2 regions of the Actinoplanes teichomyceticus ATCC 31121 genome follow, and region 1 is predicted to be linked to the other one. Evidence: riboswitches for the same ligand, from Rfam matches in the RefSeq annotation. Region 1 holds a riboswitch; the other holds the start of a gene.
What was found. Region 1 has a riboswitch for S-adenosylmethionine ahead of ACTEI_RS10535 (GNAT family N-acetyltransferase). Riboswitches for the same ligand answer to the same signal wherever they lie in the genome.
Positions count from the first base shown of each region.

Region 2: linked by a shared signal. The riboswitch ahead of thrC (threonine synthase) and the one ahead of ACTEI_RS10535 (GNAT family N-acetyltransferase) in region 1 are both predicted to bind S-adenosylmethionine.

Region 1 is NZ_CP023865.1:2,344,512-2,353,845, reverse strand. Features, by position in the region: gene ACTEI_RS10585 (hypothetical protein) at 1-659, shown strand, start outside; gene ACTEI_RS10580 (SUKH-4 family immunity protein) at 656-1,195, shown strand; gene ACTEI_RS10575 (SUKH-4 family immunity protein) at 1,192-1,731, shown strand; gene ACTEI_RS38200 (glutamate-cysteine ligase family protein) at 2,032-3,228, shown strand; gene ACTEI_RS10555 (esterase-like activity of phytase family protein) at 3,545-4,747, shown strand; gene ACTEI_RS10550 (DUF4190 domain-containing protein) at 4,856-5,830, shown strand; gene ACTEI_RS10545 (PilZ domain-containing protein) at 5,953-6,579, opposite strand; gene ACTEI_RS10540 (TIGR03560 family F420-dependent LLM class oxidoreductase) at 6,699-7,580, opposite strand; SAM riboswitch class IV at 7,690-7,806, shown strand; gene ACTEI_RS10535 (GNAT family N-acetyltransferase) at 7,818-8,438, shown strand; gene ACTEI_RS10530 (glycosyltransferase) at 8,519-9,334, opposite strand, start outside.
Region 2 is NZ_CP023865.1:7,852,115-7,861,448, forward strand. Features, by position in the region: gene thrC (threonine synthase) at 4-1,284, opposite strand; SAM riboswitch class I at 1,295-1,429, opposite strand; gene ACTEI_RS34625 (ABC transporter permease) at 1,556-2,419, opposite strand; gene ACTEI_RS34630 (alpha/beta fold hydrolase) at 2,416-5,121, opposite strand; gene ACTEI_RS34635 (AAA family ATPase) at 5,246-7,456, shown strand; gene ACTEI_RS34640 (DUF3263 domain-containing protein) at 7,463-7,852, opposite strand; gene ACTEI_RS34645 (ABC transporter permease subunit) at 7,902-8,900, opposite strand; gene ACTEI_RS34650 (ATP-binding cassette domain-containing protein) at 8,897-9,334, opposite strand, start outside.

The sequences.
Region 1 (9,334 bases):
CGACACCGGCCGCGGCCGGATGCGCCATCTCCTACCAGCCCGGCGAGATCGCGCCGGGGGTGGACAACGGGTGCGGTGGCGCCGTTCCGTGGGTCGCCGCGGCCCTGGTCACGACGAGCGGTGTCCTGGCGGGTCTGTCGCCACTGATCCTGAGCGCCTGGCTCGACGCGGCCGGCGCCGTCACCGCCGAGGCCGATCTCGGTGCGATGGCGACGACCGGGACCGCCGCGCCGGTCAGCCGGGACGACAGCCTGCCGGAGGCCACCGTCAAGGTGCACCGCAAGGACTTCCATCCGCGCGGGCAGTTCGATCGCAAGATGAACGCGTTGAGCAGACTCAGCGACGACGGCAAGCTGTTCAAACAGGCCAACAAGGTGGCGCGGGACAAGAGGATAACGGACGGCTACAAGAAGCGCGTCCGCAAGGCGATCCTGCGCAAGTACTGGCCCGGCCACAAGCAGCTGGCCACAAAGCTGTTGCAGCGGCTGAAGGAGCAGCACCCCGATCACGTGTGGGAGCTGCAGCTGGGCGGCCCCGACACCGTCAGTAATCTGCAGCTTCTGCATGGTAGAACGAACGTGGACATCGGCAGCCAGATCTGGCAGCAGATCATGCATCTGCCCGACGGCACACCGATCCGAATAGAGGTGGTGGGTTGAATCCTGAGCTGCGCGAGCTCATCGCCGGGCTGCGCGCCGAGCTGGAGGGGGGCCGGCCGGCCACCCTGGTCTGGGCGCAGATCAACGCCGGCGCGCCGGCCGACGAGATCCCGGCCGGCCTGCCACGGCCGGTCCGCGAGCTGCTGGCGGCCGCCGACGGGATCCTGGCCGGCGCGTTCGACCTGCCCGCCGCCGCGGAGCTGCCCGGCATCCAGTACCACCTGGAGACGATGCCCGGCTTCACCCGCATCGCCGACGAACCGCAGCGGTGGCTGGTCTTCGGCACGCTGCACGAGGAGCCGCTGCTGCTCGACCGCGAGACCGGCGCGGTGTGGTACTTCCCGGACGCCGACGGCGACGAGTGGTTCATGCGTGAGCGGTTCGACAACGTGGCCTCCGGCCTCGACGAGTTCGTCGGTCACTACGTCTTCGGACCGGGCTACGGACGGATCGCTTTCGACGACGACGAGTGGTGGGAGTTCCTCAGCCGGCACGGTCTGACCGAGGGCGACCACGACGGGGGCCGGGAGGCATGAGCGTCACGCAGGAGCAGCTCACCGCGCTCTGGGGCGCCGACGGGATGATCCGTTTTCCGGCCGACCGGTTCGGCGACGTGCTGGGACCGCTGACGCCACAGGTGTTCCCGCCCGGGGGCGTGCTGCCGCGGGACGTGCCGATCCTGTTCACCGTCGACGTCGACGTCGCGGGCGTGCAGCTGTTCTCCCGGCTGCGCATCGAGGTCGGCGACGCCGAGCCGCGCATCTACATCGTGCTCGGCAGCTCGCCGGAGGACGCGCAGATGCTCTTCTGCCTGGAGGCGCTGACCGGCGCGGTGGTGCTGCTGGACCTGCAGACGCCGAACTTCGAGCCGGTCAACGCGACGTTCGCCGCGTTCGTCGAGTTCCTGTACCGGCTGGGGCAGCTGATCGGGGACGACCCGGGCGGCCGGGCCCGCGCCGAGCGGGCCGCCACGATCCGCGCCGAGCTGACCGGCGCCGACCCCTCGGCCTTCGCCGACCCGGAGTCGTGGTGGAGCATGGCCTTCGACCAGCTGGAGTCCACCGGGCGGTGACGCGCGCCGGCCACCGTGCCGGGTCGAACCACCCGCCCGGACAGCGCCGCGGGCGGCGGGGCGCGACAGCCGGGCCCGGGCGGCGGCGTGGAAGCGGATCGCGGGCGCCGTTTTTCCTATCGCGCAGATAGGAATGCTATGCTCTGCCGCAACGGGGGCCGACCGCCGGGAGCGGCGGGGACCTCACCTGACGCTCCGACCACTCCCGGCGCCGGCCCGCCGGACCGCGCTCCGGCGCCGGCCCGGACCGGCTCCGGAACACCCGCACCCCACTCCTCGGACGCAAAGCGGAGGCAACGCGTGACCACCCTGACCGAGCAGGCGGCCGAGGACTTCTTCGCGGCCCGGGCGTTCCAGCCCGGGATGCCGGGGTTCGCCGGGATCGCGGTGGACCTCCTGCTGGATCCGGCCTGCGCGCCGACCGGCCGGCGGCCGCTGCGGCACGGCTTCCTGGACGCCCGGTCACCGGGCGTGGTCGTGGTCAGCGGTCCCCCGTCGCCCGGGCTGGAGGTCGCCCTCCGCCGGATGTCCGACGACCTGGCCGCGGCCACCCGGGTGATGGACCAGCACGGGTTGAGCGTGCTGCCGTTCGCCACCGACACCGTGCACCCGGAGGGTCCGGTGCACGCCTACGGCGCCGCCACCGCGGGCGTCCGGATCGGCCTGGAGGCGGGCCTGGACGACGGCGGCCCGCTCGGGCTGCGGCGTCGCTGGGCCCTCGCGCACACCCTGGCTCCGGTGCTGGCCGCCGCGTTCGCGAACGCCCCGCTGCGGCACGGCCGCCCGACCGGCTGGCGCAGCGTCCGCCAGGCGCTGCGGCGCGACCTTCCGGTGCTGCCGCCCGGCCCGAGCGCCCCGCCGTGCGAGCCCGGCGACCGGCGGACCGCCGGCCCGGCCCAGGATCTGCCGGCCCCGCGCGCCGCGCAGACCGGTCCGGCCCAGGGCCTGCCGATCCCGCGCGCCGCGGCGTCCGGCCCGGCACGGTGCGCAACCGACCCACGTACGGCCTGGTCCGCGTACGTCATGAAGGCCCCCACCGGGACCGGCCGCAGCCTGCGCGACCGCCTGCGCGCCGGCGCCCGCCTGGCCGAGACGGACCTGCACCGCCACCTCGCCGCGCTCCGCCCGCCGGTGGCCGCCCGCGGTCATCTGGAGATCGACGTCGCCGACCGGCAGCCGGGCAACGGCTGGCGCGTCCCCGCCGCGGTGATCACCGCCCTGCTCGACGATCCCCGCGCCGCCGAGGAGGCCGAGGCCGCCACCGCGCACCTGGCCGACGAGCCCCGCCTGTGGGAACGCGCCGCCCGCGACGCGCTCACCGATCCGGTGCTGGCCGGCGCGGCCCGCGCCTGCTTCGTCGCCGCCTACGCCGCGCTGGCCCGCCAGGGGGTCAGCCGGGAGCTGCGCGACGCGCTCGCCGACTTCACCGAGACGTACGTCGGCCGTGGCCGCTGCCCCGCCGACGACCTCCTGGACCGCGCCGCCGGCCGCGTCTGACGGCGCCCGCCGCTGTACAGCGGACCGGAGCGGCCCGCGCCGCCCGGCCGCGCCTGGTGCGCCTGGTGCCCGGGCGCGCCTGGTGCCCGGGCGCGGCTGGTGCCCCTGGCGCCGCTGGTGCCCCTGGCGCCGCTGGTGCCCCTGGCGCCGCTGGTGCCCGTGGCAGGTGGCGCGCCTGGTGCCGGTGGCGCGCCTGGCGCGGGCGGTCCGGCAGCGTGTGCCGGCGGCGGCCGGAGTCGAAGGGCCCACCGCAGGCCGGTCCGCGGCCATCGGCGTGTTGCTGCCGGTTCACCCGGTCTCCCTAACGTCCGGCCTCATGGGAAAGATCGCCAATCGCACGCTCGCCGGCGCCGGCGCGCTGGTCCTCGCTGTCGCCCTGGCCGGCACCGCGTCCTACGCCGGCGGGCACCCGAAGGTCACCACGCCGACGCTGACCGGCTGGGCCGCGCTGCCGGCCGGCACGTTCGTCCCGGGCAGCGAGCCGTCCGGCGCGCTGGTCACCGGTGACCTGCACGGATTCACCGCGCCGTTCGCGGACCAGCCGGTGCAGGGCTTCTCCGGCATCGTGGACAACCACGACGGCACCTTCGACGTGCTCTCCGACAACGGGTACGGCAACCAGGCCAACTCCGCCGACTTCCTGCTGCGCGTGCACCGGCTCGCCCCGGCCTTCGCCACCAACACGGTGGACGTGGTCGGCGGCGTCAACCTGACCGACCCGAACGGGAAGGTCCCGTGGCCGCTGACCCGCGCCGACCGGGTACTGACCGGCGCCGACTTCGACGTCGAGTCGATCGTCAAGGCGGCCGACGGCACGTTCTGGATCGGCGACGAGTTCGGCCCGTACCTGCTGCACTTCGATCGGGGTGGCCGGCTGCTCACCGCGCCGATCCCGCTCGACGGGGTGGTCGCGCCGGAGACCGCGGCCCGCACCGGCGTCCCGGCGACCACCGGCAGCAGCAAGGGATTCGAGGGCCTGGCCTCCTCCCCGGGCGGGCGGTACGTCTACGGCCTGCTGGAGGGCACCGTCACCGGCGACACCCCGGGGCAGCTGCGGCTCAACGAGTTCGACACCCGCGCCCAGAGGTACACCGGCAAGCGCTACCGCTACCGGCTGGAGTCGGCCACCAACGCCATCGGCGACGCCATCGCGGTGGACCGGGACCGCTTCCTGATCATCGAGCGGGACGGCGGGCAGGGCGCCACGGCCGTCTTCAAGCGGCTCTACCTGGCCGACAAGCGCGACCGCGACCGCGACGGGCTGCTGGACAAGACCCTGCTGGTCGACCTGATGAACATCGCCAACCCGAAGCGGCTGGGCGGGTTCGGCACCACGTTCACCTTCCCGTTCCAGACCATCGAGGACGTGGTGATCCTGGACGACACCCATCTGGCCGTGCTCAACGACAACAACTTCCCGTTCTCCAGCGGCCGGACCGCCGGACGCGCGGACGACAACGAGTGGATCACCATCCAGCTGCCGCAGCCGCTGCACACCGACCGGCGCCTGCTCAGGTGAGCCGCGAGCCGGCGCGGGGGCCCGCCCGCGCCGGCTCCACCTCGGTCGATACGCAATCTTCACCGTCGTGCGCCCGGCGATGCTCGGTTCGTGCGTTAGCGTCCCGGCGTGAACGAGGAAATCCCCGGGCAGCCGCACCCGGCCCCCGGTCTGACCCCCCTTCCGCAGCAGGCGGATCCGCTGGCCGCGATCCCGGCGACCGGTGACCCGCTGAGCGCGCCGGCCCCGGTCGGCGGCAACCCCATGTACGGCGTGCCGCCGGTCACCCCGCAGCCGGGCTATCCGGCGCAGCCCGGACATCCGGACCCGGCGCACGCCACACCGCCCGGCGGCTACCCACCGCCCGCCTACCCGGGCCAGCCGTACCCCGCTCAGCAGTACCCGGGCCAGCAGTACCCGGGCTACCCGGGGCAGCCGTACCCGGGTCACCCCGCGCCGTACCCGATGTACGGGCCGCCGGACTCCGGCCGGACCAACGGCTTCGCCATCGCCTCGCTGATCTTCGGCATCCTCGGCGGCCTGCTCGGCATCGTCTTCGGCCTCATCGCCCTGGGCCAGATCCGCCGGCGCGGCGACCGTGGCCGCGGGCTGGCCGTCGCCGGTCTGAGCCTGTCCGTCGCCTGGTTCACGGCGATCGTCGCGCTGATCGCGATCGGTCTGGCGATCGGCGACGACAGCGAGACGAGCACCACCGTCACCTCCGGGGGACGGCCGAGCGCCGCATCCAGCGAACCCGCCGACGTACGCACCGACAAGCTGGCCGCCGGCGACTGCATCGCCACCATCACCGACGCCGACACCGTCTACGACCTGCCGGTGGTCGCCTGCTCGCAGAGGCACGAGGGCGAGGTGTACACGGTCTTCACCCTCCCGGCCGGCGCCTTCCCCGGCGACGCGAAGGTCGAGGCGCAGGCCGAGAAGCGCTGCGACCGCTCGATCGAGCCGTACGCCATCGGCCGGTTCGCCGACGCCGAGATCTACTACGTCTACCCGTCCAGCCGGTCCTGGACGGTGGACCGCAGCGTCACCTGTATCGCGGTCGCCCCGGAGGGCGCGAAATGGACCGGGTCCATGGTGAAGTGACCGTCGTCCGCCGGGTTCGGCGTCATCCCCGCGCGTCGCGGGCGACGGGCCACCGCCGCCCGCCGTGCCGTGCGGTCACGCCGGACCCGGCGGGCAGCCGCCTCGGGCATCCGGAGATGCCGTCACTGGCCGTACTTGGCCTTGCGCCGCTCGCCGATCTCCCAGGCGATCACGTACTGCCGGATCATCTGGGCGAGCGGGTCGACGGTCCGGAAGATCAGCACCACGTGCAGACCGGGCTCCCCCACGGCCGGCCGGACCGCGTGCACCCGGCCGGTCAGCTCGGCCTCGCTGGTGCCGAGCCAGACCAGCGCCCGCATGTGGTCGCCCTCCTTGACGCCCTTGGCCTCCGGCATCCAGAAGCGCAGACCGCCCTCGCTGATGTCCAGCATCCGGCCGTTGCGCTCCTGCTCGCCCCACTCGCCGAAGAGCCGGACCGGGGCGCCCGCGCCGCCGCGGGCGAACTGGCGCCGGTTGCTCACCACCGGTTCCGCGGTCGGGAACAGGTTCCACCGGAACGGGGCGCCGTCGGAGATGCCCTTGAGCAGCACCGGCATCACGATCCGGGAGCGCGGCGGCACCCAGAACACCTCGAACTCGTAACCGGGCAGGAAGCCCTCCGGGCCGCTGGTCTCCAGCGGGGCGGCCACGCTGAAGGTGTCCGGGTCGACCGACTCCAGCCGGGAACGGAAGTTCACGCCGTCCCCGAGGGCCAGGAACATCGGGGCACCGATCTCGGGCAGCTCCATCACACGCCGGCCTTTCACCTCACCTGGCCCGCACCGTGCGGGTCGCCTTGTCAATGTCGGCGGCCGGATCGGCGACGTGAGAAGTCGGACCGCGGTGGCTGACCTCGATCCGGGCCGCGCTATCCGCGCACCAGGGCGAGGACGGTGTCCATCGCCTTGAGCTTCTCGGCGCCGGTGCCGAGGAAGCCGTCCGGCACGATCAGCTCGTCCAGGCCGGCCGCGCGGTACTCGGCGATGGCGTCGGCGAGCCGCTCCGGGCTGCCGCCGGCGGCCGGCACCGGCAGCCCTTCCGGCAGCGGGCCGTCCACCACGGTGATCGCCTGCGCGGTACGGGCGATGGACTTCGGGTCCCGGCCGTGCTCGGCGCAGAACCGGTCGAGCACCGCCGACTTGTGCGCGATCAGCTCGGGCCGGCCCCAGGCGTTCCACAGGTCGGCGTACTGCGCGACCACACCCAGCATCCGCTTCTCACCACTGCCGCCGATCATGATGGGCAGCGGGTCCTGCACCGGTTTCGGCTCGCAGACCGCGTCGGTGAGCTGGTAGTACTCGCCGTGCAGGGTGGTGCGTGGCTCGCGCAGCAGGCCGCGCAGCACCTGCAACGCCTCGACGAACCGGTCCAGGCGCTGCTTCACCGAGGGCAGCTCGATGCCGTACTGCTCGTGCTCGTTGAGCTGCCATCCGGCGCCGACACCCAGGGTGAAGCGCCCGCCGGTGATGTGGTCGACGGTCGCCGCCATGTTGGCCAGCACGGCCGGGTGACGGTAGGTGTTGCCGTACACCAGGGTGCCGATCCGGACCCGGGGGACGGCCGCGCCGAGCGCGGCGACCAGCGAACCGGCCTCCAGGGTGGGGTGTTCGGGGTCCCGCCCGGCGCCCGCGTTCGGCATGAAGTGGTCGGCGATCCAGACGCCGTCCCAGCCGGTGCCGGCCGCGTGCGAGGCCGTTTCCAGGATGTCCGGCCAGGGCTGACCGGCGCCCGGCCAGATCGAGATGCGCATGTCGTCACCCTATCCACACCCGCTGGCCCCGGCCCGGGCTCGCCCGCCGGGTCTGTGCCGCGCCGCGCGGGACGGCGCGGCCGGGGCGGTGTTGCTAGGGTGGCCGTCGGGTCATGAGTGCCAGCGTTCAGCCCCGGCTTGCTGGCCGGCAACCCTCCGACGTGCGGGTGGGGTGCCCCGGGTGATGACCGGGCCCGGCGCGCGGTGCGCCGGGCAAGCCGCGAAGGGAGCCGTGCCGTGCTGCTCAAGAACCTCGACGCTCCGGTCCTGGAGGGACGGCTGGTCCGCCTCGAACCGCTGGCCCGGCGGCACGCGGGCGACCTGGCCGTGGCCGTCGAGGAGGACCGCCGGTCGTACCGGTGGACCTGGGTGCCGCGGGCCGCCGAGGTGGACGGATACCTCGACGCGCAGCTCGCCCGGACCGAGGCGGGCGTGCTGCGGCCGTACGCGCAGGTTCTGCGCGCCACCGGGCGCGCCGTCGGCGTGACCGGGCTGTGGGATCCGCGGCCGTGGCCGGACCGGGACGAGCTGTGCGCGGTCGAGATCGGCTTCACCTGGCTGGCCGCGTCCGCGCAGGGCGCCGGAGTCAACACCGAGGCGAAGTACCTGCTGCTCCGGCACGCTTTCGAGGGGTGGAACGCGGTCCGGGTGGATCTCAAGACCGACGCCCGCAACGAGCGGTCGCGGGCGGCGATCGAGCGGATCGGGGCCACCTTCGAGGGCGTGCTGCGGTCCTGGTCCCGGTCGTGGGCGCCGGGCGAGGAGGGGCGGCTGCGCGACTCCGCGATGTACTCGGTGGTCGCGTCGGAGTGGCCGCACTGCCGCGCCAGGCTGGAGGCGCGCCTGTCGGCACTCTGAGCCGCCGGGCACAGCGGGCCGGCATTCATGGTGGTATGCGGCGGCTCCTCCCGCGCGCGAAGGCCGGACCCGACGTGTGCTCAGGAGCGGCCGCGCGCCACCAGCCCCTCCCGCGCGTCAACGTCACCCCGCGGGAAGAGGGAGTCGAAGACCGCGACCCGGTCGAACCGCATGGCGTAGTCGCGGGCGCGCTTCTCCATCGCGCGTTTCTCGGTCTCCGGCAGCTCCAGGACGACCCGGTCCAGCGCCTCGCCCAGCGCGTCGACGTCGCCCGCGTCGACGATGATCGCGGTGTCGCCGACCGCCTCGCCGGTCCCGCCGGTACGGGTGGTGACGATCGGGCCGCCGCCGGCCAGCATCTTCTCGGCCAGGGCGATGCCGAACGTCTCGACGAAGTCCGGCTCCGGGCGGGTGGGCAGCGCGTAGGCGGCGCACCCGGCCATCAGCAGCGGTTTCTCGTCGTCGTCGACATCGTCGAGGAAGATGATCCGGTCGTCGTGCGCGGCCATCGCGCGCACGTGCTCCAGTGCCGGCCCGGTGCCGGCGATCACCAGCGGGACCTTCTCCCGGCAGCGCATCTTGCCGTACGCCATGACCAGGTCGTAGACGCCCTTGGCGCGGGCCACCCGGGACAGGAACAGCAGGTATCCGTCGCGTTGGAGGCCGCGCCCGGCCAGGGCGGCGTCGATGGCCGGCCGGTCGAGGCCGAGGAACGCCGACGAGTCGATCGGCGGGTAGCTGACCGTGACCCGTTCCCGGCAGGCCTGAGCGAAGGCGGTGCCGCGGTGCGCGTCGACCTCCTCGGCCGACGCGATGATCTCGTCCCTGGTGTACGCCGAGACCGCCACCACCTCGTCGCTGGCCAGGAACGTGGTCAGCAGCACCGTCGCCGCGCC
Region 2 (9,334 bases), 2.8 Mb from region 1:
GTGCTATCCCAGCAGGCCGGCCTCGCGCGCGCCACGCAGCGAGGGCTTGATCCGGTGGGTCGGCCCGGCCTCCCCGGCGATCGCGTCCAGCGTCTTCAGCCCCTCGCCGGTGTTGTAGACGACCGTCTCCTTCGCGGGGTCCAACCGGCCGCTCTCCACCAGTTTCCTGAGCACCGCGACGGTGGTGCCGCCGGCCGTCTCGGCAAAGATGCCGGTGGTCTCGGCGAGCAGGCGGATGCCGGCACGGATCTCGTCGTCGTTCGCGTAGTCCATCCACCCGCCGGTGCGGCGCACCGCCTCGATCGCGTACGGCCCGGCGGCCGGGTCCCCGATGTTCAGCGACTTCGCGATCCCGGTCGGCTTCACCGGGACGATCACGTCGGTGTCGTGGTGCAGCGCCACCGCGATCGGATTGCAGCCGGCCGACTGCGCGCCGAAGACGGTCCAGCCGCCCTCCGGCGCCTGCGCCAGTCCGATCTCGACCAGCTCGCTGAACGCCTTGTCCACCTTGGTGAGCAGCTCACCGGAGGCCATCGGGATGACCACCTGGGCCGGGATCCGCCAGCCGAGCTGCTCGGCCACCTCGTAGCCCAGCGTCTTGGAGCCCTCGGCGTAGAACGGGCGCACGTTCACGTTGACGAACGCGGTGTCCTCGAACTCGTCGGTCTCCACCAGCTCGCTGCACAGCCGGTTGACGTCGTCGTAGGAGCCCTCGATGGCGACCAGGTCGCCGCCGTAGACCGCGGTCGTGACGACCTTGCCCTGCTCCAGGTCGGACGGGATGAACACGATGCTGGGCACCCCGGCGCGGGCCGCGTGCGCGGCCACCGAGTTGGCCAGGTTGCCGGTGGAGGCGCAGGAGAACCGCCGGAAGCCGAGCTCCTTCGCGGCGGTCAGCGCCACCGACACCACCCGGTCCTTGAACGAGTGCGTCGGATTCTGCGAGTCGTCCTTGATCCAGAGCGGAGCGGTCAGGCCCAGCGCGGCGGCCAGCGCCGGGGCGCTGACCAGCGGGGTCAGACCGGGGTCGAGGGTCACCCGGGTGGCCGGGTCCTGACCGGCCGGGAGCAGCGCCGCGTAGCGCCAGATGTTCTGCGGGCCCGCCTCGATCTCGGCCCGGGTCACCCGCGCGAGCGCGGCCTCGTCGTAGGCCACCTCGAGCGGGCCGAAACACTCGTAGCAGGCGTGCTGGGCGGCGAGCGGGTACTCCGCGCCGCAGGCACGGCAGACCAGGCCGCGGGCGGGCGAGGTGGTGGCGGCGGGTGTGCTGACGGTGGACGTCATCGAGGCCTTCCTCTCATCTTTCCCCGGCGGCGACCTACCGCGGAGGCCGGAATTAGCACCTGCCGCGCGCGGCCTCGTCATCGAGACATGCGCGGTGGTTGCCGGGGCTTCATCGGGCCGTTCCCTCTGCCCCTCTGGATGAGGTATTCAGTTGTTCCCCGAAGCTTACGACGAGATCCCGCCGCCGCCCCAGGAAGATCCCGAGTTGTGAGCGACCTCCTTCCGCGGGCACCCGACCGGCGGCGGCCGGTCCCCCGTTCGCCGGATGCCGTCAGGAGGTGACGTCCTTGCGGGTGAACCGGTGGAACGCCAGCCCCCAGAAGATCGCGGCGTAGACGATCGCCGAGATCGCCCCCTTGGCCAGGTCCTCCGTCTGCACCGGGGTGGACAGCAGGCCCAGCCAGGCGTCGCTGTAGTGGGTCGGCAGCGCGTTGCGGATCGAGCCGAGCGCGGTGATCTGGTCCAGGATGCTGGAGAGGATCCAGAGCAGCACGGCGCCGCCGACCGCGCCCAGGGCGGCGTCGGTCAGCACCGAGAGCAGGAACGCCAGGCCGGCCACCACCAGCAGCACCACGGCCAGGTAGGCCAGGATGCCGAGCAGCCGCAGCACCCCCGCGCCGGGCGGGATCGGCGCGGCGACCGTGCTGCCCAGCGGGTGCCAGCCGTAGCGCAGCGTCCCGACCAGCAGCCCGGTGCCGGCCAGCACGGCCAGCGCGAGCAGCGCGTACCCCAGCGCCACCACCAGCTTGACCGCGAGCAGCCGGGCCCGCGGGACCGGGATCGCCAGCAGGTAGCGCAGGCTGCCCCAGCTCGCCTCGCTGGCCACGGTGTCCCCGGCGAACAGCGCGAAGACCACCACGAGCAGGAAGCCGGCGGAGACCGCCAGGCAGAACAGCGCGAAGTTCAGCCCGCCCGAGGTGGCCAGGTCGACCAGGCTGCTGAACGCGCCCCCGCCGTCGCCGTCGTCGTCGTTCTCGCCGCCGCCGAACTCGAAGGCGACCAGGATGATCAGCGGCAACAGCGCCATGAAGCCGAGCGCCAGCTGGGTGCGCCGGCGCGACGCCTGGCGGCGGATCTCGGCACGGATCGGCAGCGTGCGGGACGGGCGGTAACCCGTCGCGGCAGAGGCGCTCATCGGTCTCCACTCCCCCGGGAGTTGTCGCCCACCAGGGCCAGGAACGCATCCTCCAGGCGGCGCCGCGGCACCACCCGGTCCACCCCGACACCGGCGCGCACCAGCGAGGCGACCACCTCGGCGCGCGGGGTGCCGTTCATGTCCACGATCAGGCCGGACGCGCCGTCCGCAGTCACCGAGCGCACCCCCAGGCCGCTGAGGACCTCGGTGGCGGCCGGCACGTCGGTCACCTCGATCGCCACCGACGGCGACTCGCCGACGATCTCCTCGACCGGGCCGGCCGCCACGATCCGCCCCTTGTTCACCACGACCGCGTGCGTGCAGGTCTGTTCCACCTCGGCGAGCAGGTGGCTGGAGACCAGCACGGCACGGCCGTCGGTGGCGTACCGCTGGAGCACCCGGCGCATCTCGGCGATCTGCGGCGGGTCCAGGCCGTCCGTCGGCTCGTCCAGCACCAGCAGCTCCGGCAGGCCCAGCATGGCCTGCGCGATGGCCAGCCGCTGGCGCATGCCGTGGCTGTAGTTCTTCGTCCGGCGGTGCACCGAGGCGCCCAGACCGGCGATCTCCAGCGCCTCGGCGAACCGGGCGTCCGCCCACGGGCGGCCGGTGGCCCGCCAGTAGGCCTCCAGGTTCTGCTGACCGGTCAGGTGCGGCAGGAAGCCGGGGCCCTCCACCAGCGCGCCGACCCGGGAGAGGATCTGCGCGCCGGGCACCAGCCGGTGCCCGAAGACGTAGATCTCCCCGGCGGTCGGGCTGGTCAGGCCCATCAGCACGCGCAGCGTGGTGGTCTTGCCGGCGCCGTTCGGCCCGAGCAGGCCGACGACCTGGCCGCGCTCGACGGTGAAGCCGATCTCCTCGACCGCCACGAACCCGTCGCCGTACGCCTTGCGCAGGCCGCGGACCACCAGCGGGGTGTCGGCGTACGGTTTCGTCACCGCCGTCACCCGGCGCCGGCGGCGGGCCCGGTGCACCAGCAGCAGGACCGCGAGACCGAGCAGGAGGGCCAGGACGAGCGCGCCGAGGGCGTACCACCAGGCGGCCGCGGGCGAGGCGATCGGCGTGCCCACCAGGGTGGGCAGCGTCAGCTGCCCGTCGACCGCCACGGTGTAGGTGGCCGGCGCGGCCGGGGAGAGGAACCCCTGGTCGCTGGTGGCGACGACGACCTGGAGGGTGTGCCCGGCCGCCATCTCCCGGACGATCGCCGGCAGGGTGACCGTCACCGGCCGCGCCCGGGCGATGTCCGCGGGCAGGCCGGTCAGCCGGACCGGGGCGACCAGGCCGGCGCTGAGCGTGGGCGTGCCGGCCGGGTCGACGTCGTAGAGCTTGACGAAGAGCACCGCCTCGCCGGTCGGGGAGGCGGCGCGCAGCCGCACCGTGGGCGCGCCGGCCACCTCGATCGCGCCGGAAAGCGGGGCGGTGGCGAAGGTGGCGTGCTGTCCCGGCACGTCGGTGGCCACGTTGCCGCTGAGCAGGGAACTGAGTCGGCTGCCCAGGCCGGGCAGGGCGGAGATCGCCGCCGGGTTGCCGTTCGGCGGGTTGGCGATCCGCCGCGCCGGCCCGGTGAGGTCCAGACCGGTGGCGCCGGTGCCGGTGACACCCGGGTACGCCTGCGTGGAGTACCCGTTGGTCACCAGGTCCCGGTCCGTCGCGCTGAACCCGGCCACCCGCGACCAGGTGAAGTCGTCGCCCGGCGCGCCGCCCTCGCCTCTCAGGTAGTGGTCGAGCCACTGGGCGGTGAGGTACCGGACCCGGTCCCGGTCGTTGCCCGGGCCGGACCCGCCGTCGTGCCCGCCGGTGAACCAGGCCACCTTGACCGGGGTGCCGTTGGCCGCGATGCCCCGGGCGTTGGCGTCCGCCTCGGAGAGCGGGAAGAGCGTGTCCACCGCGCCCTGGATCAGCAGCGTGGGCGCCTTGATCCGGTCGAGCACGGTGGCCGGGCTGGACCGGCGCAGCAGCTCCCGGGTGGCCGCGTCCGGCACGCCGGTGGTCGCCATCGAGAGGTAGGCGGCGCAGACGTCGGCGGCGAAGCGCCCGCAGGCCGGGTTGCCGCCGCCGGCGCTCGCGCCGAAGAAGACGCCGGCCCAGCCCTTCTTGAAGACCCCGGTGTCGGCGGTGTCCGCGGACTGCGGGAGGAAGGCGTGGCTCAGATCGTTCCAGGTGATGGACGGGACGATCGCGTCGACCCGGCGGTCCTGGCCGGCCAGCAGCAGCGCGAGCGCGCCGCCGTACGACCCGCCGACCACGCCCACCCGGGGGTCGCCGGGCGCGTCGGTGCGCACCTCCGGGCGCTGCGCCAGCCAGTCCAGCAGGCGCTGGGCGTCCCGGACCTCGTAGTCCGGGCTGTCCAGGTGGATCTCGCCGGTACTGCGGCCGAAGCCCCGGGCGGTCCAGGTGAGCACCGCGTAGCCGCGCTCGGCGAGCGACTCGGCGTCCGGGCGCACCGAGTCCTTGCTGCCGCCGAACCCGTGCGCGAGCAGCACCGCGGGCACCCGGCCGGAGCGGTCCCGGGGCAGCAGGAAGCGGGCGTCCAGCTCGACCGGCTGGTCGCCGGCCGGTCCGGAGCGGACCGTGATCCGCAGCTCCTGGGCGCTCCAGGCGGCCCGGTCGGGCAGCACGGCCCAGATGGTCGCGGCGGCGAGCAGCACGAGCACCACCGCGGCGGTGACCGCCCGGCGCCGGGTCACCCGGAGGAACGCAGACATGGCGCCCAACCTAGCCCGGCGAGGCTGAGCACGGGCTGTGAACGTGCGCCGTACCGCCCGGCTACCGTCCGCCGGTTAGCGTTGGCGGTCGGGAACCGCAGTCGATCGATCGGAGGCATCCGCGGTGGCAGACGATCTCACGCTGACCGTGACCCTGCGGCCGGCCGCCCTGGACGCCCGGCGGGGCATCGTCCGTCTGCACCCGGAGGTGATGGCCGCCCTGGCGCTGCACCCGGGCGACCCGGTGCGGCTGGCCGGGACGCGGGTCACCGCCGGGATCGTGGCCCGAGCCGAGGCCGGCGCCGGCCGGGCGCTGCTGTACGCCGACGACCTCACGCTCGGCAACCTCGGGATGCGCGACGGCGGCCAGGTCACGGTCACCCCGATCCCGGTGACCGCGGCGCGCCGGGTGATCCTGGCCGGCGCCCCGGAGATCGTCGCCGTGGTGTCCCCGGAGATGCTGCGGCTCGCGCTGCTCGGCAAGGTGGTCAGCGCCGGGGACGACGTGTCGCTGCTGCCGCAGGACGTGCTGCCCGAGGCGGGGCACCGGTCGCTGGTCGAGGCGGCCCGGCGCAGCCTGGCCAACCGGGTCGGGTACGCATGGACCAGCACCCTGCTGACCGTGGTGGACGTGGCCGCCACGGACGCCGCCCTGGTCACCATGGACACCGTGGTGGGGTGGCAGGACGGCCCGGCGGCGGCGGCCACCGGCACGGTCGCGGTCCGTGGCGTACGCCCGCAGGGTCCGGCCTCCACCGATCCCGAGGTGCCGCCGCCCAGCATCGACGACCTGCCCGGTCTGCGTGCCCAGGCCAAGGAGCTGGCGGAGCTGCTCGACCTGGGCTTCCATCACCGCGAGGTGCTGGCCCGGCTGGGTACCCGGGTCAGTCTCGGCGTGCTGATCTCCGGGCCGTCCGGGTCCGGGAAGTCGGCGCTGGTCCGGGCGGTCGCCGCCACGGTCGGCGCCCCGGTACGCCCGGTGTGGGCACCCGAACTGGCCGCGCTCACCAACGACGCGGCGGCCGGCCGGCTCCGCGCCCTGGCCGCTGAGCTGCGCGGCGGCGATCCGGCGGTCCTGCTGGTCTCGGACGTGGAGGCGCTCGCGCCCCGGGACGGGTCGGGACCCCTGCCCACCGTGTTCCGCCAGGTGCTGGCCGAGACGGTGGCGTCCGGCGCGGCGGTGGTCTGCACCACCAGCAAGCCGGAGTCGGTGGACCCGTCGCTGCGCGCCCCGGACCTGCTGGCGCTGCAGCTGACCGTGCCGCTGCCGGACGCCGCGATGCGCCGCGAGCAGCTGGGCGTGCTGACCCGTGGGATGCCGCTGGCCGAGGACGTACGCCTGGACGACGTGGCCGGCCGTACCCCCGGTTTCGTGGCCGCCGACCTGGGCGCGCTGGCCCGCGAGGCCGGGGTCCGGGCGGCGCTGCGGCAGAAGGAGTCGGACGCGCCGACCGTGACCATGGCGGACTTCGAGGCCGCGCTGGACGTGGTCCGGCCCACCTCGATGGCCGACTCGACGCTGGAGGTGGCCGCGGTGACCCTGGACGACGTCGGCGACCTGGCCGACGTCAAGCAGGTGCTGACCGAGTCGGTGCTGTGGCCGCTGACCTACCCGGACACCTTCGCCCGGCTCGGCGTCTCCCCGCCCCGCGGGGTGCTGCTCTACGGCCCGCCGGGCTGCGGCAAGACCTACCTGGTCAAGGCGATCGCCGGGACCGGCAAGGCGAACGTGCTCTCGGTCAAGGGCGCCGAGCTGCTCAGCAAGTGGGTGGGCGACAGCGAGCGGGCGGTGCGCGAGCTGTTCCGCCGGGCCCGGGAGGCCGCGCCGACCCTGGTCTTCCTGGACGAGGTGGACGCGCTGGCGCCGGCCCGCGGCCAGGGCAGCGACGGCGGCGTCACCGACCGGGTGGTGGCGGCGCTGCTCACCGAGCTGGACGGGGTGGAGGACCTGCGCAACGTGGTGGTGATCGGGGCGACCAACCGGCCGGATCTGATCGACCCGGCGCTGCTGCGGCCCGGCCGGCTGGAGCGCCTGGTCTACGTGCCGCCGCCGGACGGACCGGCGCGGGCCGCGATCCTGCGGGCGACGGCCCGGGCGGTGCCCCTGGACGACTCGGTCGACCTGGACGCGCTCGGGGCGCAGCTGGCGGGTTTCTCGGCGGCCGACTGCGCGGCGCTGATCCGGGAGGCGGCGCTGGCCGCGATGCGCGACTCGCTGGAGGCCTCCACGGTCACCGCGGCGAACGTGCGGACCGCGCGGGAACGGGTGCGGGCCTCGCTCGACCCGGAGCAGGTCGCGTGGCTGGCGGCGTACGCGGAAACGCACCAGCCCTGACCGGGGTCAGCGGCGACGGGTGCGGGCCCGGGCCGAGCGCAGCCGCCGCAGGCGGCCGATCAGGACCGGGTCGTGCGCCAGCGCGGCGGGGTTGTCCAGCAGGGCGTTGAGCAGCTGGTAGTACCGGGTCGAGGAGAGCCCGAAGGTGTCCCGGACCGCCTGCTCCTTGGCTCCGGCGTGCTTCCACCACCGGGCCTCGAAGGCCAGGATCTCCCGGTCGCGCTCGGTGAGGCCGGGCGTCCCGGTGTCCCCGGTCCCCGGCCCGCCGGCCGGGCCCGGCCCGGTGGCGCGGGGGGCAGGGATGTGCTGCTCCTCGGCCGGCTGGGACCCGGTCGGTTCGGCGGCGGGCTGCATGGCGCTCCCTGGCGGCAGGTATCGGTACGGGTGGATGTCCACGCGGGGATCATCAGCATAATCGCCACCGGCGATCCCCGCGTACGCTACCTCAGGTGATGTCCCGCTTACGCATCGTCAGCATCGCGGCACCCACAATGATGATCGCCACCGCGGCGAACACGCCCCCGGCGAGCTGCCAGGTGATGGTCAGCGTCGGCGGCTCGCACCCGCTGGTGGCGGAGAAGTCGCACGGCGCGTTGTAGTCGGTCACCTCGTAGGACTTGAACATCCACGCCGCGATCCAGGACGGCAGCAGATAGGCCTCGTAGAACCGGGCCTTGGCCAGCTCCAGCACGATGGCCAGGCCGAACTGGAACACCACCACCACGCCGATCGCCGCGCCCAGCGCCGCAGCCGTGTGCCGGCCCAGCGAGGCGAGCCCGAAGCCCAGCGCCCCGGCCACCAGCACCAGGCCGAGGCCGCGCAGGCCCATCAGGCCGATCGACTGCCAGGCCCCCGGGGTCATCCGCTCGGTGGTCCCGCGCAGGTTCGCGATCAGCCAGAACAGCCCGGTCCAGGCGGCGCCGGCGAGCACGGCCAGCCCCAGCGACGAGACCAGCAGCGCGGCCAGCTTGGTGGACAGCACCCGGATCCGCTGCGGCCGCCAGAGCAGGAGGTTCATCATGCCGCCGCTGCTCCATTCGGCGCCGACGAACGACGCCCCGATGATGAACGCGACCAGTGCCAGCAGCGCGGCCAGGGTGATCAGCATCGCCGGGTAGTTCTCCCGGAAGTCGAACTGCGACGGCATGTAGTTGACCGCCCGGTAGTCGTCCCGGGACGGGGTCCAGAGGTTGGCGCAGTCGCCGCCGTACTGCTCCGGCGACGTGGCGCAGTTCTGCCTGTCCCGCTCGGCCGTCTGCACGTCGCGCTCGTAGCTGCGGTCCGCGTCGGCCTGCGCGGTGGCGATCACCTCCGGGGTGGCCTTGTGGTTCGAGTACGCCACGCCGGCCGCGATCAATCCCAGCGCCAGCAGCGCGAGGAGCACGAAGAACCTGGTGAAACGCCGCTTGACCAGCCGGCGGGTCTCCGCCCGGTACAGACTCACTGACCCCACCCGCCCCGCGTCGCCGCCGACACCTGATCGACCTGCCGGTTCCCCCCGTCGACCGGCGCGGTGCCGGTGAGTTCGAGGAACACGTCCTCCAGGTCGGCCGAGACCGGGGTCAGCTCGGCGACGTAGATCTGCCGCTCGGCGAGCAGCTTGGTGATCTGGGCCGGATTGCCGGCGTTCGCCACGGTGAAGTGGTCGTTCTCCAGCGTGATCGCGGCGCCCGCGGCGCGCAGGATCTCCGCGGCGCCGGGCAGGTCCACCCCGGGCTCCAGGCGTACCCGCACGGTCGTGGAGGTGTGACTGGCCAGCACCTCGGCGACCGAGCCCGCGGCCACCCGACGCCCGGCCGCGATGATCGTCACGGAGTCGCAGATGAGCTGGATCTCGCCGAGGATGTGGCTGGAGAGCAGCACGGTCATCCCGGAGGC